Paraburkholderia bryophila: one gene and its partner. The protein of the gene in region 2 interacts with the protein of the main gene of each other region in a pairwise test. Links are inferred from orthologs where the notes say so. Each region holds a gene or a part of one and is shown on either strand. Other genes may lie near its edges. The genes, in order: prmA and rplK.

Region 1 (15,786 bases), 270 kb from region 2 along the record:
CGCCGACGAGGCGGTCTGTATCGGCCCGGCGCCTTCGAATCTGAGCTACCTGAACATGCCGGCGCTAATCAGCGCGGCTGAAGTGACGGACGCCGAAGCGATCCACCCGGGCTACGGCTTCCTGTCGGAAAACGCCGACTTCGCCGAGCGCGTCGAACAGTCCGGCTTCACCTTCATCGGCCCGCGCCCGGAAACGATCCGGATGATGGGCGACAAGGTCACGGCCAAGCAGACCATGATCAAGACCGGCGTGCCGTGTGTGCCGGGTTCGGAAGGCGCGTTGCCGGACGATCCGAAAGAGATCGTCAAGATTGCCCGCCAAGTCGGCTATCCGGTCATCATCAAGGCCGCCGGCGGCGGCGGTGGCCGCGGCATGCGCGTGGTCCACACGGAAGCGGCGCTGGTCAACGCGGTCAACATGACGCGTGAAGAAGCCGGCCGCGCATTCGGCAATCCGCAGGTCTACATGGAGAAATTCCTGGAGAACCCGCGGCACATCGAAATTCAGATCCTCGCGGATTCGTTCAAGAACGCGGTGTGGCTCGGCGAGCGTGACTGCTCGATGCAGCGTCGTCACCAGAAAGTGATCGAAGAAGCGCCGGCGCCGGGTATCGCGCGCCGCCTGATCGAACGGATCGGCGATCGTTGCGCCGACGCCTGCAAGAAGATGGGCTATCTGGGCGCGGGTACGTTCGAGTTCCTGTACGAAAACGGCGAGTTCTACTTCATTGAAATGAATACGCGCGTGCAGGTCGAACATCCGGTGACCGAGCTGATCACGGGCGTCGACATCGTGCAGGAACAGATCCGCATCGCGGCCGGCGAGAAGCTCGCCTTCCGTCAGCGCGACATCGTGTTCAAGGGTCATGCGATCGAATGCCGGATCAACGCGGAAGATCCGTTCAAGTTCACGCCGTCGCCGGGTCGGTTGACCTCGTGGCATATGCCGGGCGGTCCCGGCATTCGCGTCGATTCGCACGCCTACAACGGCTATTTCGTCCCGCCGAACTACGATTCGATGATCGGCAAGCTGATCGCTTACGGTGCGACGCGCGAACAGGCAATCAACCGGATGCGTATCGCGCTGTCGGAAATGGTGGTGGAAGGCATTCTGACCAACATCCCGCTGCATCGCGAACTGATGCTGGACGCGAAGTTCGTCGAAGGCGGCACCAGCATTCACTACCTCGAAAACCGGTTGGCCGCGAAGCAGCAGGCCGCACCGGAAGAAGCGTAAGTCATGAGCTACCGGGAATTGATCGTCGAGTTGGCGCGCGAGCACGCGGAAGAATTTTCCGACGCGCTGCTCGAGTTGGGCGCGTTGTCCGTGTCGGTGGAAGATGCGGACGCCGATACGCCCGACGAGCAGCCGCTGTTCGGCGAGCCCGGTCTCACGCCGGATCGCAGCGCGTGGCAACGTTCGCGCGTGATCGCGCTGCTCGCGCCGGAACACGAACCGGCGCTGCTGCTGACCGCCGCAGCCAACGAAATTGGCCTCGCGAACGCGCCGTCGTTCAAGGTGCGGGAAGTCGAAGACCAGGATTGGGTGCGGCTCACACAGTCGCAGTTCGATCCGATCAAGATCGGCGAGCGCATCTGGGTCGTGCCGTCGTGGCATGACGCGCCGGATCCCGAAGCGCTCGTGCTCGAACTGGATCCGGGCCTCGCGTTCGGCACCGGCAGCCATCCCACCACGCGTCTGTGCATGGAATGGCTCGAGCAATCGGTGCAGGCCGGCCAGTCGGTGCTCGACTACGGTTGCGGCTCCGGCATTCTCGCGATCCTCGCGCAGAAGTGCGGCGCGAGTCCGGTGTTCGGCATCGACATCGATCCGCAAGCGGTCGAGTCGGCGCGTCAGAACAGCGAACGCAACCGCGCGGACGTCACGTACGGTTTGCCGGACGCCTGCCCGAGCGGCGAATTCGACATCGTGGTCGCCAACATTCTGTCCAACCCGCTCAAGCTGATGGCGTCGATGCTGGCGTCGAAGGTCAAGCCGGGCGGCAAGATCGCGTTGTCCGGCATTCTGGCGCGCCAGGCGGACGAAGTCGCGCAGGTCTACGCGCAGTGGATCGATATCGGCGTATGGCGCGAACACGAAGGTTGGGTATGTCTGTCGGGAACGCGCCGCGAAAGCCATTAGAATAAGGCGTATTGTCCAACCAACGGCCTTTCGGCTTATCGGCTCAATATGCTCCTGGCAACGCGTTGCCCCTTCTGCGAAACCGTCTTCCGCCTGCAACCGGCGCAGCTCGCGCTGCGCCGCGGCCTCGTGCGCTGCGGGCATTGCCATGAAGTATTCGACGCCTCGAGCAGTCTGTTCGACGTCACCGAAGGCGGCGACTTCTCCACCGCCAAACCCGTCGAAGCCGCTGCTGCGATCGAAGCGTTATCCGGCGTTCGCGCCAGGAGCCCCGATTTCAGCGCTGAAGCGTGGGATCCGTGGGCGCCAACGCCCGACGCCGCGGTCGACAATCGCCTGCTGCACGACACCCACAATGTGCCGCTCTCGCCGGTTTCCACTAGCGCGGGCATAGCGGTCACGCCGCATCACGCTCACGAACCCGATCTGCCTGCCAGCGCATTCAGCACGCCGGTTCCACCAGACGGCGAACCGGTGCTGGCCGACGCACCGCTCGAACCGTTCGCCTACCGGACCGAGCCGCCGGCTGAAGACGCGCCGCGGGTTTGGCACAAGACCGATCGGTCTTCCGAACCTTCGTTGGACGAACCCGTTCTGCCCGAGTCGGCCAGTCTGCATGGCATCCCGGATAATGAACCGCGTTTTAACGCAGCCAGTTTTGCTGCGGGAGCTGGTGCAGGCGTGGCGGCCGGCGCCGCTATCGCCGAAGCCGAAACCGACGCCGATGCCGATGCCGACGGCGGCACGACGGCGCGCTTCGGCGCATCGACCGCCAACACCTCCGCCTCCGCGACCGACGACCCGACTGCCTTCTCCGGCGCGGCGGCCGCATCCAGTGGCGAGCCGTTCTCCGTTCACCCGGTGAACGACGGCGTCGATCCGTTCCCGGTCGTGCGCGAAACCCGCCCGGCCGAGCCGCGGCGCCTGGGCTGGATCATCGCCGGTTCGGTGGTGGCCGTGCTGCTGGTGCTGGCGCTGCTTGCGCAGCTCGCCTGGTGGCAGCGCGAAACCGTGCTGGTCTACTTCCCGAGCACGCAGACGCTCTATGCAAAAGCTTGCGCGCAACTCGGCTGCCTCGTCACGCCGCCGCACGACATCGACGGCTTGCAGGTCGAACCGTCCGATCTCCGGCAGATCGACGGCCCGCACAAGCTCGAACTGAAGATGCCGCTGCGCAACCGCTTCAACGTGGCGCTGGCCTACCCCGCTATCGAACTCACGCTGCTCGACGATCAGAACAACGTCGCCGTGCGCCGCGTGCTGTGGCCGCAAGACTACGTCCCGCCCGGCACTCCGATCGCGGCCGGCCTGCCGGCCCGCAGCACGCAGACGATGATCGTGCATCTCGACACCGGCAACGCGGTCGCCTCCAATTTCCGCGTACAGATTTTTTATCCGTAACGCATCCTCGCGCGCCCGGCCATGATCGGGCGCATTCACCGTCGCATCTATCGTCAACACTGACGAATTTCCGGAGCACAAGAACATGAGTCAAGTCACGCTGGGTGGCAACCCGATCGACGTAGCCGGCACGTTCCCGTCGGTGGGCCAGAACGCCCCCGCTTTCTCGCTGGTCGGCAAGGATCTGAAGTCGCTGTCGCTCGCCGATTTCGCCGGCAAGCGCAAGGTGCTGAACATCGTCCCGAGCCTCGACACGCCGACCTGCGCAACGTCGACCCGCAAGTTCAACGAAGCCGCCGCGAAGCTGACCAACACGGCCGTGATCGTCGTGTCGGGCGACCTGCCGTTCGCCGCGTCGCGCTTCTGCACGACCGAAGGCATCGAGAACGTCGTCACGGCGTCCACGTTCCGCGGTCACGAGTTCGCGCAAGCGTACGGTGTCGACGTGACGAGCGGCCCGCTGACCGGCCTGACGGCGCGCGCCGTGGTGGTGGTCGACGAGAACGACAAGGTCGTGCACGCTGAACTGGTCGGTGAAATCAAAGACGAGCCGAACTACGACGCAGCCCTCGCCGCGCTGAAGTAAAACCTTCGCGCACGAACCCCGGCGCCGCGCTTCATGCGCGGCGCTGTCGTATCGTCGCGCGCTTTCTTTATTGTTTTCACAGGAACCCTCGCCTTGGCTACGCTGATTTGCGGCTCGCTCGCCTACGACAACATCATGACTTTCGAAGGCCGCTTCCGGGAGCACATCCTGCCGGAGCAGGTCCATATCCTGAACGTGAGTTTCCTGGTGCCGACCATGCGCCGCGAGTTCGGCGGCTGCGCGGGCAACATGGCTTACGCGCTGCATCTGCTGGGCGGCGACGCGCGCATCATGGGCACGCTCGGCGCGGTCGACGCGCAGTTGTACATGGACCGCTTCAAGGCGCTCGGCCTGTCGACTGAAAACGTGCTGGTGGTGCCGGACACGCACTCGGCCCAGGCGATGATCACCACGGACCTCGAGAACAACCAGATCGCCGCGTTCCATCCGGGCGCGATGATGCAGTCGCATCTGAATCGCGCCGATGAAGCAAAAGGCATCACGCTCGCGATCGTCGGGCCCGACGGCTTCGACGGCATGGTCCAGCATTCGGAGCACCTGGCCGCGGCGGGCGTGCCGTTTGTCTTCGATCCGGGTCAAGGTTTGCCGCTGTTCGACGGCGCGACACTGCGGCGCATGATTGAACTTGCTACTTATGTAGCTGTCAACGATTACGAAGCCAAACTGGTGAGCAACAAAACGGGTTGGTCGATCGAAGAGATCGCCGGCAAGGTCGAAGCGCTGATCGTCACGCTCGGTGAGCAGGGTTCGCAGATCCATCATACCGGCGGCGTCGAAGACATTCCGCCGGTCAAGGCACAGCAAGTGCTCGATCCGACCGGTTGCGGCGACGCGTTTCGCGGCGGCTTGCTGTACGGCATCGAGAACAAGCTCGGGTGGGCAACCACCGGCCGTCTGGCAAGCCTGATGGGCGCGCTGAAGATCGAATGCCAAGGCCCGCAAAACTACGCGCCCACGCGGGCGGAGATCAACGAACGGTTCAAGCAGGCGTTCGGATACGACCTGCCGTAATACCGAAAGCTATTGGAGTTAGGGAATGAGAACAACGAGTCGCCTGGTCGTGGCCGCCTTGATCGCCGGTTCACTGGCCATGTCGGGGTGTGCGTATAACAGCAGTTCCGCCGACGTCTATACGGCGTCGCAAGCGCAGCGCGAAGAAACGGTCCGCATGGGCACGGTCGACAGCGTGCGCGCCGTCAAGATCAGTTCGAACAACGGTCAGCCGAGCGGCCTTGGCGCAATCGGCGGCGGCGCGTTGGGTGCGGTGGCCGGCAGTGCGCTCGGCGGCGGCCGCGGTTCGATCGTCACGGGCATCATCGGCGGCCTCGCGGGTGCCGTCGCCGGCAATGCGGTCGAGAACGGCGTCGCGGTGCATGACGGCCTCGAGATCACCGTGCGACTCGATAACGGCGACATGCGCGCCATCACGCAGAGCGCCACCGGCGAGATCTTCCGTGCCGGCGACCGCGTGCGACTCCTGTCGAGCGGCGGCGTGACGCGCGTCACACACTAAAGTTTCCCCTCTCGCGCGGCAAGGCTCAGGCCGCCGCCGCGGCGACCTCACACGCATGCCCTCCCCTGTGCATGCGTTTTTTTTCGCCCGCAGGTTTCAGCTTCGACCAGCGACGCCAGGCAAACGCAGCGCGCCGGGCAGCAGGCTTCAAGTCCAGACGCCAGGCAAAAAAAAGTCCCGTCGCCGGAAACCGGCAACGGGACCCTGACCGAGTAGCGCTCTCAACCTACCTTAAGCGCTACTCGATCATCGGACACATCGCGCGATGTGTCGAAGTACTTCTCAAGCTCAAGCTACCGCTTACGGACGGCTGCCCGTCGGGAACGGCCATGCTGCTGCCGGGTTCAGCGCGGTCTTCACCGTCGCTGCCGGTGCTGCGCTCGTGACGGACGTCGCTGCGGGTGCAGGTGCAGCCTTCTTGGCGACAGCCTTCTTCGCAGGAGCAGCCTTCTTCGCAGGAGCGGCAGCCTTCTTCGCCGGTGCAGCCTTCTTCGCGGGAGCGGCCTTCTTGGCAGCGGGAGCAGCCTTCTTCGCAGCAGGCGCAGCCTTCTTGGCAACAGCCTTCTTCGCAGCAGGCGCAGCCTTCTTCGCGGCAGCCTTCTTGGCAGGCGCAGCCTTCTTCGCAGCAGCCTTCTTAGCCGGTGCAGCCTTCTTCGCTGCGGCCTTCTTGGCCGGCGCTGCCTTCTTCGCTGCAACCTTCTTCACTGCGACTTTCTTTGCCGGTGCTGCTTTCTTCGCCGGCGCTGCCTTCTTTGCTGCAACCTTCTTCACTGCGACTTTCTTTGCAGCAACCTTCTTGGCAGGAGCAGCTTTCTTCGCTGCAACCTTCTTCGCCGGTGCTGCCTTCTTCGCTGCAACCTTCTTCACTGCGACTTTCTTAACAGCGACTTTCTTCGCCGGAGCAGCCTTCTTAGCCGGCGCAGCCTTCTTTGCTACAACCTTCTTGGCTGCGGGTTTCTTAGCGACTGCTTTCTTGATAGTTGCCATCATTTTCTCCTTCAGGTTTTCAGATGAGAGTCAGTTCAAACACCACCCTTCGTCAAAACCCGCTTCCCGCGGACGCTTCTCAGGGCGCGCGCTACGAAGCGAGCTATTCATCGGCGTACGCAGGTGCTGCGCGCTTACGCTAATGAATGCGGTAAGGCGCGCCGTGCCGAAAGGCACCGCGCGCCAGATCTGTTCGGCGTTGAAACTCAACGCCGGCAATTGCTTGATCGGGCCGCCGGCGATCACGCCGACGGCTTTTTCCGGGGGGAAGTTTGCCCATCCCACTGAAGGGTTCGCAAAGTGCCAGTCATGTTTGTGGGCCGCGAAGGCACGCGGCGCACCGGGCAAGCTTTGCATCAGGCGGTTCTGCTCCTAACCAAAATTGCCGCGGCGAAGGCCTGCGGCATCCCCATCAATGAATGCATCTGCAGCACGAACCCGGATCACTCCCAGGTCAGCGCGCCGCCAGTCTGATATTCGATCACTCGCGTCTCGAAGAAGTTGCGTTCCTTCTTCAGGTCGATCATTTCGCTCATCCACGGGAACGGGTTTTCCTCGTTCGGGTACAGCGGATCGAGACCGATCTGCTGGCAACGGCGGTTGCAGATGAAGCGCAGATAGCTCTTGAACATCGACGCGTTGAGGCCGAGCACCCCGCGCGGCATCGTGTCTTCCGCGTAACGATATTCGAGTTCGACCGCCTGCTTGAAGATCTCGCGGATGTCCGCGCGGAACTCAGCCGTCCAGAGTTGCGGGTTTTCGAGTTTGATCTGGTTGATCAGGTCGATGCCGAAATTGCAGTGCATCGACTCGTCGCGCAGGATGTATTGGTACTGTTCCGCCGCGCCGGTCATCTTGTTCTGACGGCCGAGCGCCAGGATTTGCGTAAAGCCGACGTAGAAGAACAGGCCTTCCATCACACAGGCGAACACGATCAGCGAGCGCAGCAGCGTCTGGTCTGTCTCGAGCGTACCGGTCTTGAAGCCCGGATCGGTCAGCACATTGATGTACGGAATCAGGAATTCGTCTTTCGCGCGGATCGAGGCAACTTCGTGATACGCGTTGAAGATTTCGCCTTCGTCGAGGCCCAGCGATTCGACGATGTACTGATAAGCGTGCGTGTGGATCGCCTCTTCGAACGCCTGGCGCAGCAGGAACTGGCGGCATTCGGGCGCCGTGATGTGGCGGTAGGTGCCCAGCACGATGTTATTGGCGGCCAGCGAATCCGCTGTCACGAAGAAGCCCAGGTTGCGCTTGACGATGCGGCGCTCGTCTTCGGTCAGACCGTTCGGGTCTTTCCACAAGGCGATGTCGCGCGACATGTTCACTTCTTGCGGCATCCAGTGGTTGGCGCAACCCGCCAGGTATTTTTCCCACGCCCACTTGTATTTGAACGGCACCAACTGATTGACGTCGGTCTGGCCGTTGATGATGCGCTTGTCGGCGACGTTGACCCGCGCTTCGGAAACGGCAGCCGTTCCAGCAGCATGAGCCGCGGCGATACCGCTTTCGAAAACATCTTGAGGAGCGAAGACGTTTCGATCCGAGGGAGCATGAGGAGCGGAACGCATTCCGACTTGCGAACCGACAGCCGATCCCGCAGCGCTGCGCAACACATCTTGTTGCGCGCCGCTCGAGGGAGGTACGGCAGTGATCTCGTCATCCCAGTTAAGCATAAATGTCACCATCAATTTAGAACGGTTTGTACCATCTTTTCACGAGCGATAAAAGAGTTCGCTGATGAAAAATCCTGTTTTCGATTCGCGTTGCTACGTTCATACAACACTTTGTTCAACAGACTGTGTGAGTCGCCTCGCGTGAAGCGTGTTGAACGTGTGTCGTCGAGATGCTTCGCGAGCTCGAAGAGCAACGTGTCGATGCGACGTTTCGCTGCTCTATCTATCTGTATTGCGGAGTGCGTTTGCAGCATCTTGCGGTTGCGTTTTGCTGTGTCGCGTTGCTCTCTGCGTTGCTCGTTGCGTTGCTTTTCGCCTCGCTCCGCAGAGGTCTCGCGGTGCTCCGCGTTACTACTGCGACGCTCTGCTCGGCGTGTCTGCTACGCGTCTGCGTTTCGCTTGCGTTCGTCTATCTCTGCTTGCGTCCGCGCCCGCGTCTGTCTGTTCGTCAGCGCAAGCGAAGTGAAGTTCAATGTCGTGTCGAGCGATGCATCGGGCCGGCTGCGTTGATCGGCCCATCGATCGAAGCGTTTGCTCAAGCGCGCTGTGCCGCGCGCTTCGTCGGGTGTTGCCGACTGCTGACTACTGGCTGCTGATCTACCACTGAGGCCTCTCCGAGTTTCCACCGACCCGGCGCCTCGCGACTTCAGTCGCCTGCCCTGCTTCACTGCCCGTCGACGAGCGGCGCGACTTCGACTTCTTTCACCGCACCGCTCGTCGACTTCACTCGTCTGCGTCACCACGGCTTCATCGCATCGAGCTGCGTTGCTCGCCGCATTCGGGTGACTACCTACAACCCGTCAGCAAGCAACGCTCCCGCTATCTGCTTCGCGCTCACCCGCAGCGCTTGTTGGCAACGCTTACTGGCAAGCTTCGCACTCGTCGAAACCTGCGTCGCCCGGACGCATCATGCAGACCGGACCATCCGCTTCCGGCGCTGCTTCGACGACTGCTGACGTGGCCGCTGCAGCCTGAAAGCCGCCCGGCGTTGCGCCGCCTCCGTTCGCGCCGAAGCCACCCGCTGCGCCGCCAGCCGCGCCACCCGAACCTTCGCCGCCGCCCGAACTCACCGCGTTCAGTTGACCGTGCGCCACCGTCGACTTCTCGACGTGCGTCGCCGCCATCGTGCGGAGGTAGTAGGTCGTCTTCAGACCACGCACCCAGGCGAGCTTGTAGACCTCGTCGAGCTTCTTACCCGACGCGCCGCCCATGTAAATGTTCAGCGATTGCGCCTGGTCGATCCACTTCTGACGACGCGAAGCCGCTTCAACCAGCCACACCGGATCGAGTTCGAACGCGGTCGCGTAGATCGCGCGCAGGTCCGCCGGAATCCGGTCGATGCGCGACAACGTGCCGTCGAAGTACTTCAGGTCGGCGACCATCACTTCGTCCCACAGACCGCGCGCCTTCAGGTCGCGCACCAGGTAGTCGTTGACCACCGTGAATTCGCCCGACAGATTCGACTTCACATACAGGTTCTGGAACGTCGGTTCGATGCAAGCCGACACGCCGATGATGTTCGAGATCGTCGCCGTCGGCGCGATCGCGACGCAGTTCGAGTTGCGCATGCCGTACTGGGCGACCCGCGAACGCAGTTCGGTCCAGTCCATCGACTCGCTCGAGTCGACTTCCACGTAACCGCCACGCGCGTCGGCCAGCAGCTTCACCGAGTCTTGCGGCAGGATGCCGCGATCCCACAGCGAGCCGCGGTAGCTCGAGTAACGGCCGCGCTCTTGCGCCAGTTCCGTCGACGCGTAGTAAGCGTAGTAGCAGACCGCTTCCATCGACGTATCGGCGAACGCCACCGCCTCTTGCGACGCGTACGGCGTGCGCAGCAGATGCAGGCAGTCCTGGAAGCCCATGATGCCGAGGCCGACCGGACGGTGCTTCAGGTTCGAGTTACGCGCCTTGGCGACCGCGTAGTAGTTGATGTCGATCACGTTGTCGAGCATGCGCATCGCGACGCTGATGGTGCGCTTGAGCTTGTCGTGGTCGAGCACGAGCGTGCCGTCGGCCTGTTCCTTCAGGTGGGCGACGAGGTTCACCGAGCCCAGGTTGCAGACGGCGATTTCGGCGTCGCTGGTGTTCAGCGTGATTTCCGTGCACAGGTTCGACGAGTGGACGACACCGACGTGCTGTTGCGGCGAGCGCACATTGCACGGATCCTTGAACGTGATCCACGGGTGGCCGGTTTCGAACAGCATGCCCAGCATCTTGCGCCACAGTTGCGCCGCCGGCAGCGTCTTGAACAGCTTGATCTCGCCGCGCGCGACCTTCGCTTCGTAAGCCGTGTAAGCCGTTTCGAATTCCGCGCCGAACAGGTCGTGCAGGTCCGGGCAGGTGGACGGCGAGAACAGCGTCCAGTCGCCGCCTTCCATCACGCGCTTCATGAACAGGTCGGGAATCCAGTTCGCCGTGTTCATGTCGTGCGTGCGACGACGGTCGTCGCCGGTGTTCTTACGCAGCTCAAGGAATTCCTCGATGTCCAGGTGCCACGTTTCCAGGTACGCGCACACCGCGCCCTTGCGCTTGCCGCCCTGGTTCACGGCGACGGCCGTGTCGTTGACAACCTTCAGGAACGGCACGACACCTTGCGATTTGCCGTTGGTGCCCTTGATGTGCGAGCCGAGCGCACGCACGCGCGTCCAGTCGTTGCCCAGACCGCCGGCGAACTTCGACAGCAGCGCGTTCTCCTTCAGCGCTTCGTAGATACCGTCGAGGTCGTCGTCGACCGTGGTCAGGTAGCACGACGACAGTTGCGAGCGATGCGTGCCCGAGTTGAACAGCGTCGGCGTGGACGACATGAAGTCGAAGCTCGACAGAATGTTGTAGAACTCGATGGCGCGCGCTTCGCGGTCGATCTCGTTCAGCGACAGGCCCATCGCGACACGCATAAAGAATGCCTGCGGCATTTCGATCCGCACGCCGTCGTGATGCAGGAAGTAGCGGTCGTACAGCGTTTGCAGACCGAGGTAACCGAATTGCAGGTCGCGGCTGTTGTCGAGCGCGGCGCCCAGGCGCTTCAGGTCGAACTGCTGGAGCTTGTCGTCGAGCAGGCCGGCGCCGATGCCGCGCTTGATGAACTGCGGGAAGTACTCGGCGTAACGCTCTGCCATTTCGCCTTGCGTGACTTCGTCTTCGAGGATTTCGCGGCGGATCGTGTGCAGCAGGATGCGCGCGGTGACCTGGCTGTAGGCCGGGTCTTTTTCGATCATCGTGCGGGCAGCCAGAATCGCCGAGTCGTAGACCTGGGTCATCGGCACGCCGTCGTACAGATTCTTGACCGTTTCCGCGATGATCGGGTCGGCGCTCACGGCGTCGCCCAGATTCGCGCAAGCGGATTCGATGACGCCGCGCAGCGCAGCCATGTCGAGCGGACGCGTGACGCCGTTGTCGGTCACGTTCAGACCCGGCGTGTTGGCGACGATCTGCTCGTCATGACCGCGCGCCTGGGTGCGCTTCTCGCGATACAGCACGTAGGCGCGCGCGACGTTGTGCTCGCCGCCGCGCATCAGCGCGAGTTCGACCTGATCCTGAATGTCTTCAATATGGAACGTGCCGCCGTTCGGGCGGCTGCGCACCAACGCACGCACCACGCTCTGCGTGAGTTGCTCGACCAGTTCGCGCACGCGCGCCGAAGCCGCGCCTTGACCACCGTTGACGGCCAGGAATGCCTTCGTCACGGCGATGGCGATTTTCGACGGCTCGAACGACACGACGCCGCCGTTGCGGCGGATCACCTTGTAGTCGGCGAGCGTCGCTTGCGGCGCGAGCGCCTGTGCGCCTTGTGCCTGGCCGAAGGCCTGGCCGGTCGGTGAACCCTCATAGCGGGTCGTCGCGTTGTCGGTGGTTTGCATGTGCAAAGCTCCTGGTCCTGGAAATGGTGCGGTGATTGCCGCGGATTAAAACGAACGCTGCGCCGCCGCGTGCGCAAGCGATAGGGTGCAGGAAAGAGGCTGGCTGAGCCGGTTGGCGGGATGCGACGGCGACGAAGCCTGATTCGAATTGAAAACGGTCTTCGTCGTATGCGTCGCGATCACTGGCTATGCCCCTTCCCTGAATGCTTCTGGATGCCGCCGGTTGGTCTTGACCGGCCGCGCCGCAGGAATTTTTTCACTGCCTGGAATGCTTGCGGCGCCGTGCTCGGAGAGCGGGGCGCCGCTGATTTATGCACTCGGTTATCCACACAGTTATACACAGCCAACACAAGATATGGTGTGAAACCGAATTTCTGGCACCAAGTATAGTGGAGATTCGAGACAGGTCAAATCGTTTTATTTGCTTTGAATGGGTTGACTTTTGGATAGCGCGGCGCGGCGTACCTCCCCGGAGAACAAGGCTGTGCCTTGCTCTCCTCGCATCACGCAAGGTCGCGCAAAGGGGCGTTACGAGTTCGCGGAAAACTTGAGATAGGGGAAATACTGAGCGTCGAGCGCGGTGTCACGCTGCAGACGTTGCCACTCGAAATGCGGACCCGGATCGGTCTTGCGACCCGGGGCAATGTCCGAGTGACCGGCGAGCGCCTCGACCGGATAGCGGGCCTTCAGCGCGTTCACGAGGGCGCCGAGCGTGCGGTATTGCGCCGCTTCGAAAGCAGCGGTGTCACTGCCCTCCAGCTCGATACCGATCGAGAAATCATTGCAGCGCTCACGGCCGAAAAAATTCGACGGCCCCGCGTGCCACGCGCGCTCGTTGCACGACACGAATTGCTCGAGCGCGCCGTCGCGATGGATCACGAAATGTGCCGAGACCCGCACGCCGCGCAGGTGAGTGTCGTAGTACGGGTGAGCGTCGCAGTCGAGCGTGTTGAGGAACAGCTCCGCGATTGCCGTGCCGCCGAACTCGTTCGGCGGCAGGCTGATGTTGTGAACGACGATCAGCGTCGGCACGGCGCCGTCGGGCCGCGCTTCGAAATTCGGCGAACGGAGTTGACTGGCGGCGGCGACCCAACCGTCGGCATCGACGGTGAACGCGCCGCTCATCGAGCGTCGCGGCCCGACGGACGCGCGCTGTGCCGCTGCGCGTGCGCGGCGCTGCAGAACGGCTGCCCCGCCACCACCACGGAATCGCTCTTCGGCGCATGCACGCCGCACTCGACGCAGCGGATCATCGGCTCGGCGAGTTGCGGCCGCGCTTGAGCTTGACCCGCCGGACGAGCGGCGCCATTGGCACCGGCTTGCTGGCCTGGCGCACCGTTCGCTCCCGCGCCGGCGCCGCCGGTGCGCTGCGTGGTTTGCGCGTCATGACGACGCAGCGCCTTGACCAGCCATTGGCCGACGACGAACAACAGGATCAGCAGAAATATTTGTCGCATGGAATACGCTCACACTACAGCACGGTGCAACAGCACCTCGAAGACGAAACGGCTGCCGACGTACGCCAGCAACAGCGCGACGAACGACGCCAGCACCCAGCGCAGGGCCGCGCGACCGCGCCAACCCGACACCTTGCGCGCGGTCAGCAGCGCGCCGAACATCACCCACGAAAGAATCGCGAACACGGTCTTGTGATCGAGCCGCAATGCACGGTCGACCAGTTGCTCGCTAAACAGAATGCCCGACAGCAAGGTCAGCGTGAGCAGCACGAAGCCCGCGCCGATCAGGCGGAACAGCAGCTTTTCCAATGTCAAAAGCGGCGGCAGCGTGTCGAGCCAGCTCGACAGCCAGCCGTTGCCGGCCGCGGCCGCATGCCGCTGCGCCATACCGCCGCCGCGCATGGCGTGCAAACGCCGCTCGACCAGCAGCATCAGAATGGCGTGCAGCGCCGCGATCGCAAACAGACCATACGCGATGTTGGCGATCAGGAAGTGCAGCTTGAACAACGGCGCGGCCGAATACGGCAGCACGCGCACGCCACCGAACGCCAACGGCATCAGCGAAGCGACGCAGGCGAGCGGTAACACCAGCAGACGCAGCCCGTCGAGCGGAAAGAAAAAGCTCTCTATCCAGTAGATGCCGGCGCCGAGCCAGAACATGGCCGACAGCGCGAACGCGAAGCCGAACACCATCGCGTTCTGCGGGAAGATGGTGGTGTGCAGCAGCACGCCGTGCGCGGCCAGCGCCACGCCTAGTAGTGCGCGGCCGGCCGAGCTCATGCCCGAGGCGGCCGGCGCGCTGACCGCGGCGGGCACCGGCGGCACGCTCTCGAGCATGGGGCGCACGGCGGCGTGCCGGTGCGAGCGCCAGCCGGCCACGGCTAAACCGCCGTAGAGGAGCGCAGTGAGGGCATACAGTACAATATCCATATTCGAAGTTTACACTAGGCCCCTACTCCGCGACGTCTTCCACTTCGCGCGCTGCCCGGGCCGCACTGTTCATCGCTCCCCATGCTCGACAATCTGACTCAACGGATGGCGCGCGTCGTCAAGACGCTGCGCGGCGAAGCCCGGCTCACCGAGGCGAACACCCAGGAAATGCTGCGCGAGGTTCGCCTGGCGCTGCTCGAGGCCGACGTGGCGCTGCCCGTCGTGCGCGAGTTCATCGCCAAGGTGAAGGAGAAGGCGCTCGGCGAAGAAGTCATCAGCAGCCTGTCGCCGGGTCAGGCGCTGGTGGGCGTGGTGCAGCGCGAGCTGACCGCGATCATCGGCGGCGACTACGAAGGCAAGGCTGTCGAACTCAACCTCGCCGTCACGCCGCCGGCCATCATCCTGATGGCGGGTCTGCAGGGCGCGGGTAAGACCACCACGGTCGGCAAGCTCGCCAAGCTGCTGCGCGAAAAGTACAAGAAGAAGGTCCTCACCGTTTCGTGCGACGTCTACCGTCCCGCTGCTATCGCGCAGTTGAAGATGGTGACCGAGCAGGTCGGCGCGGACTTCTTCCCGTCGGAACCCGATCAGAAGCCGGTCGACATCGCGCGCGCCGCGGTGGATTGGGCCAAGCGTCACTACCATGACGTGCTGCTCGTCGACACGGCCGGCCGTCTCGGTATCGACGAAGTGATGATGGCGGAAATCACCGCGCTGCACACCGAACTGAAACCGGCGGAAACGCTGTTCGTGGTCGACGCGATGCTGGGCCAGGACGCGGTCAACACCGCCAAAGCCTTTAGCGACGCATTGCCGCTCACCGGCGTGGTGCTCACCAAGCTCGACGGCGACTCGCGCGGTGGCGCGGCGCTGTCCGTGCGTCATGTGACCGGCAAGCCGATCAAGTTCGTCGGCGTCGCCGAAAAGCTCGACGGCCTCGAAGTGTTCTACCCGGACCGCATGGCGAACCGGATTCTCGGCATGGGCGACATTCTCGCCCTCGTCGAAGAAGCGCAGAAAGGCGTCGACGTACAAGCCGCACAGAAGCTCGCCGACAAGGTCAAGAAAGGCGGCGACTTCGACCTCAACGATTTCCGCGCGCAGCTCACGCAAATGAAGAGCATGGGCGGTCTGTCGTCGCTGATGGACAAGCTGCCCGCGCAATTCCAGCAAGCCGCGGCCGGCGCCAACATGGGCATGGCCGAATCGCAGATG
Region 2 (15,569 bases):
CAGTTCCAGAACCGACATCGAGCTTACTGCCTCGAGGATGTCATCTTTTGCGATTGCCATTTGAAATACTCCTAAATTGAATTCGGATACAGCCAGCGATCAATCACGCTCGACTGAAGTGCGTTAAGCAGCGGTTTCTTCGCCTTGTTTCTTTTCTGCCAGCGCGGCCAAAGCGCGCGCAAAGCCGGAAACAGGTGCTTGCATAACGTACAACAGCTTGGAGAGCAGTTCTTCGCGGCTCGGGATGTTTGCCAGCGCTTGCACGCCAGCCTTGTCCATCACGTTGCCTTCGTAGGAACCAGCCTTGATGATCAACTTGTCATTGGTTTTGCCGAAGTCGTTGACGACCTTAGCAGCAGCAATTGCATCTTCCGAGATGCCGTAGATCAGCGGACCAGTCATCTGCTCTGCCAGCGAAGCAAACGGGGTACCTTCGACAGCGCGACGCGCCAGCGTGTTTTTCAACACGCGAAGGTAAACCTGTTGCTCACGCGCTTTCGCGCGCAGCTTGGTCAGATCGCCAACCGCGATTCCACGATACTCAGCCAGAACCACGGTCTGGGCTTTCGCGACTTGCGCGGCAACCTCAGCGACGACGGCCTGCTTGCTTTCTTTGTTAAGTGGCACGGTTAACCTCCAGATTCGATACACGCAGCGTGCGCCTTGTGTACCGCGTTCAATAACGGCGTCCGACCAGTCAGGAGTATTTCAACCGCCCGACACCCGCATTGCTGCAGGTATCAACCAGCTTCATCACTACAAAACCTTTTCGGGTTCGCCATCTGCGTTGGCTTTACATTAAGGACTCGCCTACCTGATGCGTGCCCACCAACGGTCTTTGACAACCGGTTGCGCAATGCAGACTGCCATTTCGCAACCGCCCAAAGCCCATAAAACCGCCTCGATTTTCGTCGAGGCGATGAAATTTCTTACTGTGCTGCGATCGATGCCTGGTCGACGCGAACGCCAACACCCATCGTGCTCGACAGCGCAACCTTGCGCAGGTAGACACCCTTGCTCGTTGCCGGCTTCGCCTTTTGCAGCGCGTCGACGAGAGCATTCAGGTTGCTACGCAGAGCCGTCGGCTCGAACGAAGCGCGCCCGATGGTCGCGTGGATGATACCAGCCTTGTCGACACGGAATTGCACCTGACCAGCCTTGGCGTTCTTCACTGCAGTCGCGACGTCCGGCGTAACCGTACCAACCTTCGGATTCGGCATCAGGCCGCGCGGGCCGAGGATCTGACCGAGCGTACCGACGACGCGCATCGTGTCCGGCGAAGCGATCACGATGTCGAAGTCCAGCTTGCCAGCCTTGACTTGTTCAGCCAGATCTTCCATGCCGACGATTTCCGCACCAGCTGCGCGCGCTTGTTCAGCCTTTTCGCCCTGCGCAAACACAGCGACGCGGACCGACTTGCCGGTACCTGCCGGCAGCACGACCGAACCACGAACCACTTGGTCCGACTTCTTCGCGTCGATGCCGAGTTGCACTGCGACGTCGATCGACTCGTCGAACTTCGCGCTTGCGCATTCCTTCACGAGCGACAGAGCTTCGTCGATTGCGTACAGCTTTTGACGATCAACCTTGGCTGCAAATGCTTGCAGACGCTTCGAAAGCTTAGCCATTTACACGCCCTCCACGGTGATGCCCATCGAGCGGGCGCTACCAGCAATCGTACGAACCGCTGCGTCCAGATCAGCTGCCGTCAGATCAGGCATCTTGGCCTTGGCGATGTCTTCAGCTTGAGCGCGGGTGATCTTGCCGACCTTGTCGGTATGCGGCTTGCTCGAACCCTTGTCGATCTTCGCTGCCTTCTTGATCAGAACTGTAGCCGGCGGCGTCTTCAGAACGAACGTGAAGCTCTTGTCCGCGAATGCGGTAATCACAACTGGAATCGGCAGACCCGGTTCCATAGCTTGAGTCTGCGCGTTAAACGCCTTGCAGAACTCCATGATGTTCAGGCCGCGCTGGCCCAGCGCCGGACCGACCGGCGGCGACGGGTTGGCTTTACCTGCAGGAATCTGCAGCTTAATAAAGCCAATGATTTTCTTTGCCATGTTGAAAACCTCGTTGGAACGCTGCTTTAATGCATGCGAGCGCTCAGTGAGTAGTAGCGCGCGTTCGTCTAAAAATTGACTACTTGCGCTCCTCAACGGTCATTACGCGGACCGTAAGCGCGAAATACGGGGTGCGCCGGTCGGCGCACCCCGTAGAATTCTGGATCACAACTTTTCGACTTGGCCGAATTCCAGCTCGACCGGCGTTGCGCGGCCAAAGATTGTAACCGAGACACGCACACGCGACTTTTCGTAGTTCACTTCTTCGACGCTGCCGTTGAAATCTGTGAACGGACCGTCCTTCACTCGCACCATCTCGCCTACTTCGAACAGGGTCTTCGGGCGCGGCTTTTCCACACCTTCCTGCATCTGCGACATGATCTTTTCGACTTCCCGAGGAGAAATCGGACTTGGTCGATTGCGCGCTCCGCCAACGAAACCGGTGACCTTTGCCGTGTTTTTCACGAGGTGCCACGTTTCGTCTGTCATCTCCATTTCCACGAGTACATAGCCCGGGAAGAAACGACGTTCGGTCACCGATTTGTGACCGCCCTTCACTTCGACAACTTCTTCAGTCGGCACGAGGATTTGACCGAACTGGTCCTGCATACCAGCGCGCTCGATACGCTCTTGAAGCGCGCGCTGCACGCTCTTCTCCATTCCAGAGTAGGCGTGCACCACATACCAACGCTTGCCGCTCGGGGATGCCGGAGTATCACTCATATTATTTCCAACCCAGAATCACCGAGAAAATCGCCCATTCGATGGATTTATCACTCACCCAAAGAAAGATAGCCATGACGAACACGAAGCCGAATACTACGAGCGTTGTTTGGGTCGCCTCTTTGCGAGTCGGCCAGACAACTTTACGAACTTCCTTGTACGAATCTTTGGCGAAAGCGATGAAACCCTTGCCAGGCGCGGAGAGAAGACCGACTGCAACACCCGCTATCGCACCAACAGCCAAGGCGGCTCCGCGGATGTACCATTCCTGGCCGTTGAGCCAGAAGAACCCCACGAACCCGGCCAAGACCAACAATACGCCCGCGACGAGCATCAGCTTGTCGCCGGATGTATTTACAGTTTCGACGGAAGGATTCGCCATAACACCTTAACGAAGCGTCACATATGACGCGAGATTTGGCAGGGGCAGAGGGAATCGAACCCCCAACCTTCGGTTTTGGAGACCGACGCTCTGCCAGTTGAGCTATACCCCTAAACCATTTGGGGTTGACGACATCGCCAACCCCGAAACCACCGATCAACGAGAACTATCTGGCGTTACTCGAGGATCTTGGCAACTACACCAGCGCCGACCGTACGGCCGCCTTCGCGAATTGCGAAGCGCAGACCTTCTTCCATCGCGATCGGGTTGATCAGCTTCACCGTGATCGACACGTTGTCGCCCGGCATGACCATTTCCTTGTCTTTCGGCAACTCGATCGAGCCCGTCACGTCCGTCGTACGGAAGTAGAACTGCGGACGATAGTTGTTGAAGAACGGCGTGTGACGGCCACCTTCGTCCTTGCTCAGCACGTACACTTCAGCCGTGAAGTGCGTGTGCGGGTTGATCGAACCCGGCTTCGCCAGAACCTGGCCACGCTCCACGTCTTCACGCTTCGTGCCGCGCAGCAGGATACCAACGTTGTCGCCTGCCTGACCCTGGTCGAGCAGCTTGCGGAACATTTCCACGCCCGTGCACGTCGTCTTCACCGTCGGCTTGATACCGATGATTTCGATTTCTTCGCCGACCTTCACGACACCACGCTCGATACGACCCGTCACCACCGTGCCACGACCCGAGATCGAGAACACGTCTTCCACCGGCATCAGGAACGCGCCGTCAATTGCACGCTCCGGCGTCGGGATGTACGTGTCCAGCGCATCGGCCAGATTCATGATCGCCACTTCACCCAGCTCGCCCGTGTCGCCTTCCAGCGCCAGTTTGGCCGAACCCTTGATGATCGGCGTGTCGTCGCCCGGGAAGTCGTACTTCGACAGGAGTTCGCGAACTTCCATCTCGACCAGTTCCAGCAACTCAGCGTCGTCCACCATGTCGCACTTGTTCAGGAACACGATGATGTACGGAACGCCAACCTGACGCGCCAGCAGGATGTGCTCACGCGTTTGCGGCATCGGGCCGTCTGCAGCCGAGCACACCAGGATCGCGCCGTCCATCTGCGCTGCGCCCGTGATCATGTTCTTCACATAGTCAGCGTGGCCCGGGCAGTCGACGTGTGCGTAGTGGCGGTTAGCCGTTTCGTACTCGACGTGTGCCGTGTTGATCGTGATACCGCGTGCCTTTTCTTCCGGCGCCGCGTCGATCTGGTCGTATGCCTTCGCTTCGCCGCCAAACTTCTTGGTCAGAACCGTCGTGATCGCTGCCGTCAGCGTGGTCTTGCCGTGGTCAACGTGACCGATCGTGCCGACGTTCACGTGCGGCTTGGTCCGCTCAAACTTACCCTTGGCCATTTTCGACTCCTAAGAGGATTTATCCGTACGTTGCGCCGCGCGCAAACAATCACCGAGTACTTCTGGTGCCCATGGGCAGGATCGAACTGCCGACCTCTCCCTTACCAAGGGAGTGCTCTACCACTGAGCCACATGGGCGCTACTTCTATGTTGCTGGAGCGGGTGAAGGGAATCGAACCCTCGTCGTAAGCTTGGAAGGCTTCTGCTCTACCATTGAGCTACACCCGCAAGAATTCATCGATTCCCAGCAACTGCCGCAACTTGCATTCTGGTGGAGGAGGTTGGATTCGAACCAACGTAGGCGTAAGCCAACAGATTTACAGTCTGCCCCCTTTAGCCACTCGGGCACCCCTCCGCAGAGAACTGATGATTATGAGGGAACAACCGCTTGTTGTCAAGGCCTGCTTGACCGTTCCAAACTCATAGCTCTCACTTATAGTAAGTTCAGCGCTGCCGTAAACGCAGAAACCCCACCTTTTGGGGTGGGGTTTCTGCGTTGCTGCTTGGGAGCCTGACGATTACCTACTTTCACACGGGCAATCCGCACTATCATCGGCGTGGAGTCGTTTCACGGTCCTGTTCGGGATGGGAAGGGGTGGTACCGACTCGCTATGGTCATCAGGCATGACTTGTTGCCGCACTGCCCTTTGGGCAATACAGCCAATCTGGAAGAAGTAGTTGAGAGGATGCCTCTCGGTATTACTTTGGGCTGTGCCTGTATTGCACAACACTGATCTCAACCGTGTGTCGAGAGAGACACACCTGTTATAGGATCAAGCCTTACGGGCAATTAGTATCAGTTAGCTTAACGCATTACTGCGCTTCCACACCTGACCTATCAACGTCCTGGTCTTGAACGACCCTTCAAGGGGCTCGAAGCCCCGGGGATATCTCATCTTAAGGCGAGTTTCCCGCTTAGATGCTTTCAGCGGTTATCTCTTCCGAACATAGCTACCCGGCGATGCCACTGGCGTGACAACCGGTACACCAGAGGTTCGTCCACTCCGGTCCTCTCGTACTAGGAGCAGCCCCCTTCAAATATCCAGCGCCCACGGCAGATAGGGACCAAACTGTCTCACGACGTTTTAAACCCAGCTCACGTACCTCTTTAAATGGCGAACAGCCATACCCTTGGGACCGGCTACAGCCCCAGGATGAGATGAGCCGACATCGAGGTGCCAAACACCGCCGTCGATATGAACTCTTGGGCGGTATCAGCCTGTTATCCCCAGAGTACCTTTTATCCGTTGAGCGATGGCCCTTCCATACAGAACCACCGGATCACTATGACCTGCTTTCGCACCTGCTCGACTTGTCGGTCTCGCAGTTAAGCACGCTTATGCCATTGCACTATCAGCACGATTTCCGACCGTACCTAGCGTACCTTCGTACTCCTCCGTTACACTTTGGGAGGAGACCGCCCCAGTCAAACTGCCTACCATGCACTGTCCCCGATCCGGATTACGGACCAAGGTTAGAACCTCAAACAAACCAGGGTGGTATTTCAAGGATGGCTCCACGCAGACTGGCGTCCACGCTTCATAGCCTCCCACCTATCCTACACAGACCGGTTCAAAGTCCAATGCAAAGCTACAGTAAAGGTTCATGGGGTCTTTCCGTCTAGCCGCGGGGAGATTGCATCATCACAAACACTTCAACTTCGCTGAGTCTCGGGAGGAGACAGTGTGGCCATCGTTACGCCATTCGTGCAGGTCGGAACTTACCCGACAAGGAATTTCGCTACCTTAGGACCGTTATAGTTACGGCCGCCGTTTACCGGGACTTCAATCAAGAGCTTGCACCCCATCATTTAATCTTCCGGCACCGGGCAGGCGTCACACCCTATACGTCCACTTTCGTGTTTGCAGAGTGCTGTGTTTTTATTAAACAGTCGCAGCCACCAGTTTATTGCAACCCCTTCACCCTTCTGGCGCGAGCCAGTCAAGCTACAGGGGCGTACCTTATCCCGAAGTTACGGTACCAATTTGCCGAGTTCCTTCTCCCGAGTTCTCTCAAGCGCCTTAGAATACTCATCTCGCCCACCTGTGTCGGTTTGCGGTACGGTCTTGTTAAACTGAAGCTTAGAGGCTTTTCTTGGAACCACTTCCGATTGCTTCTTCACCTAGGTGAATGGCCTCGCACCCTTGAATTCCGCGCCCGGATTTGCCTAAGCGCCTTCTCCAATGCAAGGACCGGGACTTCCAACACCCGGACAACCTTCCGCGATCCGTCCCCCCATCGCATTTAACAATGGTGCAGGAATATTAACCTGCTTCCCATCAGCTACGCATTTCTGCCTCGCCTTAGGGGCCGACTCACCCTACGCCGATGAACGTTGCGTAGGAAACCTTGGGCTTACGGCGAGGGGGCTTTTCACCCCCTTTATCGCTACTCATGTCAGCATTCGCACTTCCGATACCTCCAGCGCACTTTTCAATGCACCTTCGCAGGCTTACGGAACGCTCTCCTACCATGCACATAAATGTGCATCCGCAGCTTCGGTATATTGCTTAGCCCCGTTACATCTTCCGCGCAGGACGACTCGATCAGTGAGCTATTACGCTTTCTTTAAAGGATGGCTGCTTCTAAGCCAACCTCCTGACTGTTTTAGCCTTCCCACTTCGTTTCCCACTTAGCAATATTTGGGGACCTTAGCTGGCGGTCTGGGTTGTTTCCCTCTTGACACCGGACGTTAGCACCCGATGTCTGTCTCCCGTGATTGCACTCTTCGGTATTCGGAGTTTGCTATGGCGTAGTAATCCGCAATGGACCCCACAACCATGACAGTGCTCTACCCCCGAAGGTGATACACGAGGCACTACCTAAATAGTTTTCGGAGAGAACCAGCTATTTCCAGGTTTGTTTAGCCTTTCACCCCTATCCACAGCTCATCCCCTAACTTTTCAACGTTAGTGGGTTCGGACCTCCAGTACGTGTTACCGCACCTTCATCCTGGCCATGGATAGATCACCTGGTTTCGGGTCTACACCCAGCGACTGAATCGCCCTGTTCGGACTCGCTTTCGCTACGCCTGCCCTAATCGGTTAAGCTTGCCACTGAATGTAAGTCGCTGACCCATTATACAAAAGGTACGCAGTCACCCCTCAAGGAGGCTCCTACTGTTTGTATGCATGCGGTTTCAGGATCTATTTCACTCCCCTCCCGGGGTTCTTTTCGCCTTTCCCTCACGGTACTGGTTCACTATCGGTCGATCACGAGTATTTAGCCTTGGAGGATGGTCCCCCCATCTTCAGACAGGATTTCACGTGTCCCGCCCTACTTGTCGTACACCTAGTTCTTCCTCGCTGTTTTCGTCTACAGGGCTATCACCTGCTATGGCGGCACTTTCCAGAGCCTTCGACTAACAATGAAGATAAAGAGTACAGGCTGGTCCCATTTCGCTCGCCACTACTCTGGGAATCTCGGTTGATTTCTTTTCCTGCGGTTACTTAGATGTTTCAGTTCACCGCGTTCGCTTCGCATGACCTATGTATTCAGTCATGGATACTCCATTCGGAGTGGGTTTCCCCATTCGGACATCTACGGATCAAAGCTCGTTTGCCAGCTCCCCGTAGCTTTTCGCAGGCTACCGCGTCCTTCATCGCCTGTGATCGCCAAGGCATCCACCACATGCACTTGTTCGCTTGACCCTATAACGGGTGTGTCTCACACCGCGTTCACTCGGAACGCAGCGCGGGCCACATCGTTACAGGTTGAGTATTCGTGTTGCGCCGTATTCCAAGGCAATCTTTCGATTACCTTTTCATACATTGATACAATCACAACCCTGATTCACCTACTCGCCTACCCATCTCTAGATAGCCTTTCGTGAATCTCTTTACTACTTCTTCCTGATTGTTAAAGAACGACAGCCGATATCATGATTGCTATAACCACGTATCACTCTGACTGGCTCAATCGCCAATGCACAACCCTCTGCAGTACTTCCGCAGAACGCTATGCATTGATGATTGGTGGAGGATGACGGGATCGAACCGACGACCCCCTGCTTGCAAAGCAGGTGCTCTCCCAGCTGAGCTAATCCCCCAGTCACACATGAACTTCAAGGGTGCCTTCAACCGGTTAGCACAGCCACCGCAGAAACAGTGGTGGGTCTGGATGGATTCGAACCATCGACCCCCGCCTTATCAAGACGGTGCTCTAACCGACTGAGCTACAGACCCCTGAGTCTGTCTGAATTTACAGCCGATAAGCGTGAGCGCTCAACGTTCGACACGTTCAGCTCTAGAAAGGAGGTGATCCAGCCGCACCTTCCGATACGGCTACCTTGTTACGACTTCACCCCAGTCATGAATCCCACCGTGGTAAGCGCCCTCCTTGCGGTTAGGCTACCTACTTCTGGTGAAACCCACTCCCATGGTGTGACGGGCGGTGTGTACAAGACCCGGGAACGTATTCACCGCGGCATGCTGATCCGCGATTACTAGCGATTCCAGCTTCACGCACTCGAGTTGCAGAGTGCGATCCGGACTACGATCGGTTTTCTGGGATTGGCTCCACCTCGCGGCTTGGCAACCCTCTGTTCCGACCATTGTATGACGTGTGAAGCCCTACCCATAAGGGCCATGAGGACTTGACGTCATCCCCACCTTCCTCCGGTTTGTCACCGGCAGTCTCCCTGGAGTGCTCTTGCGTAGCAACTAGGGACAAGGGTTGCGCTCGTTGCGGGACTTAACCCAACATCTCACGACACGAGCTGACGACAGCCATGCAGCACCTGTGTTATGGCTCCCTTTCGGGCACATCCACCTCTCGGCAGACTTCCATACATGTCAAGGGTAGGTAAGGTTTTTCGCGTTGCATCGAATTAATCCACATCATCCACCGCTTGTGCGGGTCCCCGTCAATTCCTTTGAGTTTTAATCTTGCGACCGTACTCCCCAGGCGGTCAACTTCACGCGTTAGCTACGTTACTAAGTCAATGAAGACCCAACAACTAGTTGACATCGTTTAGGGCGTGGACTACCAGGGTATCTAATCCTGTTTGCTCCCCACGCTTTCGTGCATGAGCGTCAGTATTGGCCCAGGGGGCTGCCTTCGCCATCGGTATTCCTCCACATCTCTACGCATTTCACTGCTACACGTGGAATTCTACCCCCCTCTGCCATACTCTAGCCCGCCAGTCACAAATGCAGTTCCCAGGTTAAGCCCGGGGATTTCACATCTGTCTTAGCGGACCGCCTGCGCACGCTTTACGCCCAGTAATTCCGATTAACGCTTGCACCCTACGTATTACCGCGGCTGCTGGCACGTAGTTAGCCGGTGCTTATTCTTCCGGTACCGTCATCCTCCCGCCGTATTAGGGCAGAAGTTTTCTTTCCGGACAAAAGTGCTTTACAACCCGAAGGCCTTCTTCACACACGCGGCATTGCTGGATCAGGGTTTCCCCCATTGTCCAAAATTCCCCACTGCTGCCTCCCGTAGGAGTCTGGGCCGTGTCTCAGTCCCAGTGTGGCTGGTCGTCCTCTCAGACCAGCTACAGATCGTCGCCTTGGTAGGCCTTTACCCCACCAACTAGCTAATCTGCCATCGGCCGCCCCTGTAGCGGGAGGTCCTAAGATCCCCCCCTTTCCTCCGTAGAGCGTATGCGGTATTAATCCGGCTTTCGCCGGGCTATCCCCCACTACAGGACACGTTCCGATGTATTACTCACCCGTTCGCCACTCGCCACCAGGGTTACCCCCGTGCTGCCGTTCGACTTGCATGTGTAAGGCATGCCGCCAGCGTTCAATCTGAGCCAGGATCAAACTCTTCAGTTCAAACCTGTTACTGTTTTTCGGTTCCGTTAAGAACCGGTCGCTCACTCAACGTACTGACGAATTGTTCGATCATCTTGCGATGCTCAAACCTTCCTTTCATTACTGTGTGAGCCTTGATACTTTCGCTTTGCGGCAGACCCCGAAAGATCCACCTCGCGTCTCGCATCAAGCGCCCACACTTATCGGCTGTTAATTTTTAAAGATCGATTACGCATCCACTACCGAACCCGCACCGCTGTCGTCAACCTCACAACTACCCGGTACCGCTTCGTTCTGCGTCGCTGCATCTGCAGCAGAGAAACGAGATTATGAAGGCTCTTTTTCGTTTCGTCAACAACATTTTTTCGCTTTCGCTTAAAACCTTGTCGACGCTACGGCCGCTGGTTTCCGCCGCGGCCCTCGTTCTCAAACGAGGAGGCGAATATTAGGTGAATATTCGCCACATGACAAGGCCTCGATGGAAATATCTTCCCATGACTCATTTGCGCGTGGAATTTACTACTGCGTCTAGCGGGACGGTGTCCGCCATTGCCGCATAACCAGCGTCGCTCGGATGGATGTGGTCGCCACTGTCGAAGTTGCGCCGCAGGCGGTCCGGCTGCGCCGGGTCACGCAACGCCGCGTCGAAATCCACGACGCCGTCAAAAGCACGGCTGGTCCGAATCCACTGGTTGACGGCGAGTCGGATGCTCTCCCGCTGCGCCGGCAGCGATGCCGGCGTCAATGTTGCCCCAAATACCTTCACGCCGGCGTGCCGCGCCGCGGCAATCACCCGCTGGTACCCCGCGATCAGATCGGCCGCCGTCACCGAGGTGTGCGGGAAGTCGCAGTCGAGGCCGTTCCGAGCCGGCATCGAGGCGAAATTGATGTCGTTGATGCCAATCAGCAGGATCGCCGTCTTGACGCCCGGCCGCCCGAGCACATCGTGCTCGAAGCGTTTGGCGAGCGCGTCCCCGTAGCAAGGCGAGTCGCTCAGTAGCCGATTGCCGCTGATGCCGAGATTGACGATCGCCGTTGACCGGTCACTGCTACCGGCCAGTCGGCGCGCCAACGCGTCCGGCCAGCGGTGATTCTGGTTCAGGCTGGAGCGCATGCCATCGGTGATCGAGTCGCCAATGGCGGCGATCGCGGCCGATGACGGCGCCGCCTCCACCGATAGCCCCGTCACCCACACATATTGGGTGAACCGCCCGCGAAACGCTTCGGCGGAAGCGTCCGCTGCGTGATTGCCCGGCGCGGAAACATAATTGACCTGGCTCGATACGCGATGCCACGCCACGATCCGCTGATCCGGCCCCATGAATGCGCTGATGGCATAAGGCGCACCTTCGGCGATGTCGACCGTGACCGGATCGCTATCCAGCTCACCGCCCGCCGGAATGCTCACCGTAGATTTGCCGCCGAAGGTCACGCGCGCCCCGTCATTAGCAACCGCGGCCGCGCCGCCTGCCGAGCGGGCAATGCGCAAATCTTCGATCGTAAGCGGCGTCTTGCCGTACTCGTTGCTGAGGTGGATTCGCGCGGCCCGTCCCGACAGCGTCGGATACACGATCTGGCGCACGGTGCGTCCGGCGACGTCCGGCGCGCGATACAAAGGCGGCAGGTCCACGCGTTGCGGAATCGGCTGCAGCGCGGTCGCCCAAGCGGCGACCCAGTGCGCGGGAGCATCGGCGGCGAAAACGGTGAGGGAAACAGCGAATTGGGCAAGCAGCGCCGCGCCGCATGCGGCAGCCAGGGTGCGAAGGGTCATTCGGATGGTCGGTTCAAGGCGAAACGTCCATTGTGCCCGAACGCCAGGTCGATCGCGGCGAGCCTTGGGTGCTGGGTGCTGGGTGCTGGGTGCTGGGTGCTGGGTGCTGGGTGCTGGGTGCTGGGTGCTGGGTGCTGGGTGCTGGGTGCTGGGTGCTGGCCGTCGAGCGGCTGGGCACTGAGCCTTGGGCCTTGGGCGTCGCGCGTCGGGCGTCGGGCGTCGGGCGTCGGGCGTCGGGCGTCGGGCGTCGGGCGTCGGCCATCAAGTCTCAGACGCCAACCTCATCCCCTCCCGCCAAGACCAACTCACCGCCCAACCACAACCGCACCCTTTCACCCTCAATATCAGCCGCCGCTCCCCTTAAACAGCCGCCATCTTCAGCGCCACCGCCTCAGCCACCTCGATCCCATCGATCGCGGCCGAATAAATCCCGCCGGCATACCCCGCGCCCTCACCCGCCGGATACAAGCCCTCGACGTTCATACTCTGATAATCATCCCGCCGACGTACCCGGATCGGCGACGACGTTCTCGTCTCCACGCCCGTCAGCACGGCGTCATGCATCGCAAAGCCGGCGATCTTCTTGTCCATCTGCGGCAAAGCTTCGCGAATGGCTTCGATCACGTAGTCAGGCAGCGCGGTGCTGAGATCCGTGGGATGCACGCCAGGCTTATACGACGGCACCACCGAACCCAACGACGTAGACGGCCGCCCGGCAATGAAATCGCCGACCAGTTGACCCGGCGCCATATAGTTACCGCCGCCCAGCTCGAACGCCCGCTCTTCCCACTTCCGCTGGAAAGCGATACCCGCGAGCGGTCCGCCCGGATAATCGTCCGGCGTAATGCCGACGACAATCCCCGCGTTCGCATTGCGCTCCGCCCGCGAATACTGGCTCATGCCGTTCGTCACCACACGGCCCGGCTCCGACGTTGCCGCCACCACCGTGCCGCCCGGACACATGCAAAAGCTATACACCGCGCGCCCATTACTGCTGTGATGCACGACCTTATAGTCGGCGGCGCCCAGCTGCTTATGGCCGGCAAACTTGCCGAAACGGGCACGATCGATCAAACCCTGCGGATGCTCGATCCGGAATCCAAGCGAAAACGGCTTCGCTTCTATATAGACACCGCGGTCGTTCAGCATCTGGAAGGTATCGCGCGCGCTGTGCCCAACCGCCAGCACCACATGATCGCAGCGTAGCGTCTCGCCGGTCGACAGCTTCAACCCGCGCACCTTGCCCTGATCGATCTCGATATCGTCGACGCGAGTCTCGAACCGCACTTCGCCGCCGAGCTCGTGAATGGTCGCGCGCATCTTTTCGACCATGCTGACCAGCCGGAACGTGCCGATATGCGGCCGGCTCAGGAACAGAATGTCTTCCGGCGCACCGGCCTTGACGAATTCGTCGAGCACCTTGCGGCCGTAATGCTTCGGATCCTTGATCTGGCTGTAAAGCTTGCCGTCCGAGAAGGTGCCCGCGCCGCCTTCGCCGAACTGCACGTTCGACTCCGGATTGAGCACCGACTTGCGCCACAGCCCGAATGTGTCTTTGGTGCGCTCCCGCACGGCCTTGCCGCGCTCGAGAATGATCGGCCGGAAACCCATTTGCGCCAGAATCAGCCCGGCGAACAGCCCGCACGGCCCCATGCCGATCACCACCGGCCGCGGCACGGTCAGTTGCGCCGGCGCCTTGGCGACGAACCGGTACGCCATGTCAGGCGTCACACCGCAATGCGGCACGTCGGCGAGCCGCTTGAGCGCGGCGGCCTCATCCGTGACCTCGACGTCGACGATGTACGTGAGCTTGATGTCGGCGCGTTTGCGCGCGTCGTGCGCGCGACGAAACACGGTGTACCGGATAAGCCCGTCGGCGCCCACGCCGAGTTCCGCGAGGCGCGCGCGGACGGCGGCTTCGAGGTCGCTATCGGGGTGATCGAGCGGGAGTTTGATTTCGCTTAGACGTAACATGAGTACCGGGGGATGCAGGAAGGCCGCAAATCGCGGCCAATTCACAATTTTATAGGTTAAGTGTCGGCACGGGGCATCGGCTCCGTCGAAACGCCCTCCGTCACGGAAATCTTGCCCCCTATCAACACTGTCAGTCTGTCTCAAAAAATTTATTAACCGACCGGTCGGTTGGCTTATACTGTGCGCACACAGACAACTTCCGCAGAGAGCGTCCCCATGTACACGCAATCCCTGGATATTCCCGGCAATGTCGCCCCGCTGGATGCGGGCGCGAGTTCGCCCGAGCAGGCGCAATTCGATGCGGTCATGGCCGCAGACGGCAAGATCGAAGCTCAGGACTGGATGCCCGAGGCTTACCGCAAAACGCTGGTGCGGCAGATCTCGCAGCACGCGCATTCGGAAATCGTCGGCATGCTGCCGGAAGGCAACTGGATCACGCGCGCGCCCAGCCTGAAGCGCAAGGCGATTCTGCTCGCCAAGGTGCAGGACGAAGCCGGCCACGGCCTCTATCTCTATAGCGCGGCGGAAACGCTCGGCGTCTCGCGCGATCAGCTGATCGCCGCGCTGCACTCGGGCAAAGCCAAATATTCGAGCATCTTCAATTACCCGACGCCCACCTGGGCGGACGTCGGCGTGATCGGCTGGCTGGTGGACGGCGCGGCGATCATGAACCAGATTCCGCTGTGCCGCTGCACGTACGGTCCGTACGCCCGCGCGATGATCCGCATCTGCAAGGAAGAGTCGTTCCATCAGCGCCAGGGTTTCGACGCGCTGATGTCGATGATGGCCGGCACCGACGCGCAGCGCGAACTGGTCCAGCAGGCGGTGAACCGCTGGTGGTGGCCGGTGCTGATGATGTTCGGCCCGAGCGACAAGGATTCGATCCACAGCAACCAGTCGTCGAAATGGGGCATCAAGCGCATTTCGAACGACGATCTGCGGCAGAAATTCGTCGACGCCACCGTCGACCAGGCCAAGGTGCTCGGCGTCACGCTGCCGGACCCGGACCTGAAGTGGAACGAAGCACGCGGCCAGCACGATTACGGCGACATCGACTGGGAAGAATTCTGGCGCGTCGTCAACGGCGACGGCCCGTGCAACCGCGAGCGCCTCGCCACCCGCGTCAAAGCTCACGACGAAGGCACGTGGGTCCGCGAAGCCGCCCTCGCCCATGCCGAAAAACAGCGCCAGCGCGCGCAACAGCACGCCGCCTGATTCGCGCGGCAGGCCAGACACAGCATCAGGAGATCAGCAATGAACAAGGAATGGCCGATTTGGGAAGTCTTCGTGCGCAGCAAGCAGGGACTCGACCATAAACACTGCGGCAGCCTGCACGCCGCCGACGCGCCGATGGCGCTGCGCATGGCACGCGACGTCTACACGCGCCGCCAGGAAGGCGTGAGCATCTGGGTCGTGCCGTCTTCGGCGATCACGGCGTCTTCGCCGGCAGACAAGGCGGAGCTGTTCGAACCGGCAGGCGACAAGATTTATCGCCATCCGACGTTCTACACGCTCCCCGACGAAGTCAACCAC

What was found.
Region 1: the proteins of rplK (region 2) and prmA interact in binary tests that used the Escherichia coli proteins (3 or more experiments, as listed by UniProt). The link is inferred for Paraburkholderia bryophila from one-to-one orthologs.

Annotation. Positions count from the first base shown.
Region 1 is NZ_JACCAS010000001.1:3,383,812-3,399,597, reverse strand. Bases 236-3,191 are described here. They hold prmA (50S ribosomal protein L11 methyltransferase), read left to right. Parts: upstream 236-1,240; coding sequence 1,241-2,143; downstream 2,144-3,191. Other genes in these bases: GGD40_RS15215 (zinc-ribbon and DUF3426 domain-containing protein), read left to right, coding at 2,192-3,191; accC (acetyl-CoA carboxylase biotin carboxylase subunit), read left to right, coding at 236-1,237. Outside these bases: more of accC, read left to right, coding at 1-235; more of GGD40_RS15215, read left to right, coding at 3,192-3,544; tpx (thiol peroxidase), read left to right, coding at 3,630-4,130; GGD40_RS15205 (carbohydrate kinase family protein), read left to right, coding at 4,224-5,162; GGD40_RS15200 (outer membrane lipoprotein), read left to right, coding at 5,188-5,664; GGD40_RS15195 (histone H1-like DNA-binding protein), read right to left, coding at 5,965-6,651; GGD40_RS15190 (hypothetical protein), read right to left, coding at 6,682-7,008; GGD40_RS15185 (ribonucleotide-diphosphate reductase subunit beta), read right to left, coding at 7,095-8,327; GGD40_RS15180 (ribonucleoside-diphosphate reductase subunit alpha), read right to left, coding at 9,188-12,184; 1,6-anhydro-N-acetylmuramyl-L-alanine amidase AmpD, read right to left, coding at 12,713-13,309; GGD40_RS15170 (PP0621 family protein), read right to left, coding at 13,306-13,641; GGD40_RS15165 (cytochrome C assembly family protein), read right to left, coding at 13,651-14,571; ffh (signal recognition particle protein), read left to right, coding at 14,653-15,786. UniProt on the Escherichia coli protein: Methylates ribosomal protein L11.
Region 2 is NZ_JACCAS010000001.1:3,118,373-3,133,941, reverse strand. The notes cover bases 345-3,083. They hold rplK (50S ribosomal protein L11), read right to left. Parts: upstream 2,061-3,083; coding sequence 1,629-2,060; downstream 345-1,628. Other genes in these bases: secE (preprotein translocase subunit SecE), read right to left, coding at 2,785-3,083; nusG (transcription termination/antitermination protein NusG), read right to left, coding at 2,226-2,783; rplA (50S ribosomal protein L1), read right to left, coding at 930-1,628; rplJ (50S ribosomal protein L10), read right to left, coding at 345-627. Outside these bases: rplL (50S ribosomal protein L7/L12), read right to left, coding at 1-60; more of rplJ, read right to left, coding at 124-344; more of secE, read right to left, coding at 3,084-3,165; tuf (elongation factor Tu), read right to left, coding at 3,342-4,532; GGD40_RS13865 (SGNH/GDSL hydrolase family protein), read right to left, coding at 10,791-12,062; GGD40_RS13860 (NAD(P)/FAD-dependent oxidoreductase), read right to left, coding at 12,423-14,036; 1,2-phenylacetyl-CoA epoxidase subunit PaaA, read left to right, coding at 14,253-15,251; 1,2-phenylacetyl-CoA epoxidase subunit PaaB, read left to right, coding at 15,291-15,569. UniProt on the Escherichia coli protein: Forms part of the ribosomal stalk which helps the ribosome interact with GTP-bound translation factors.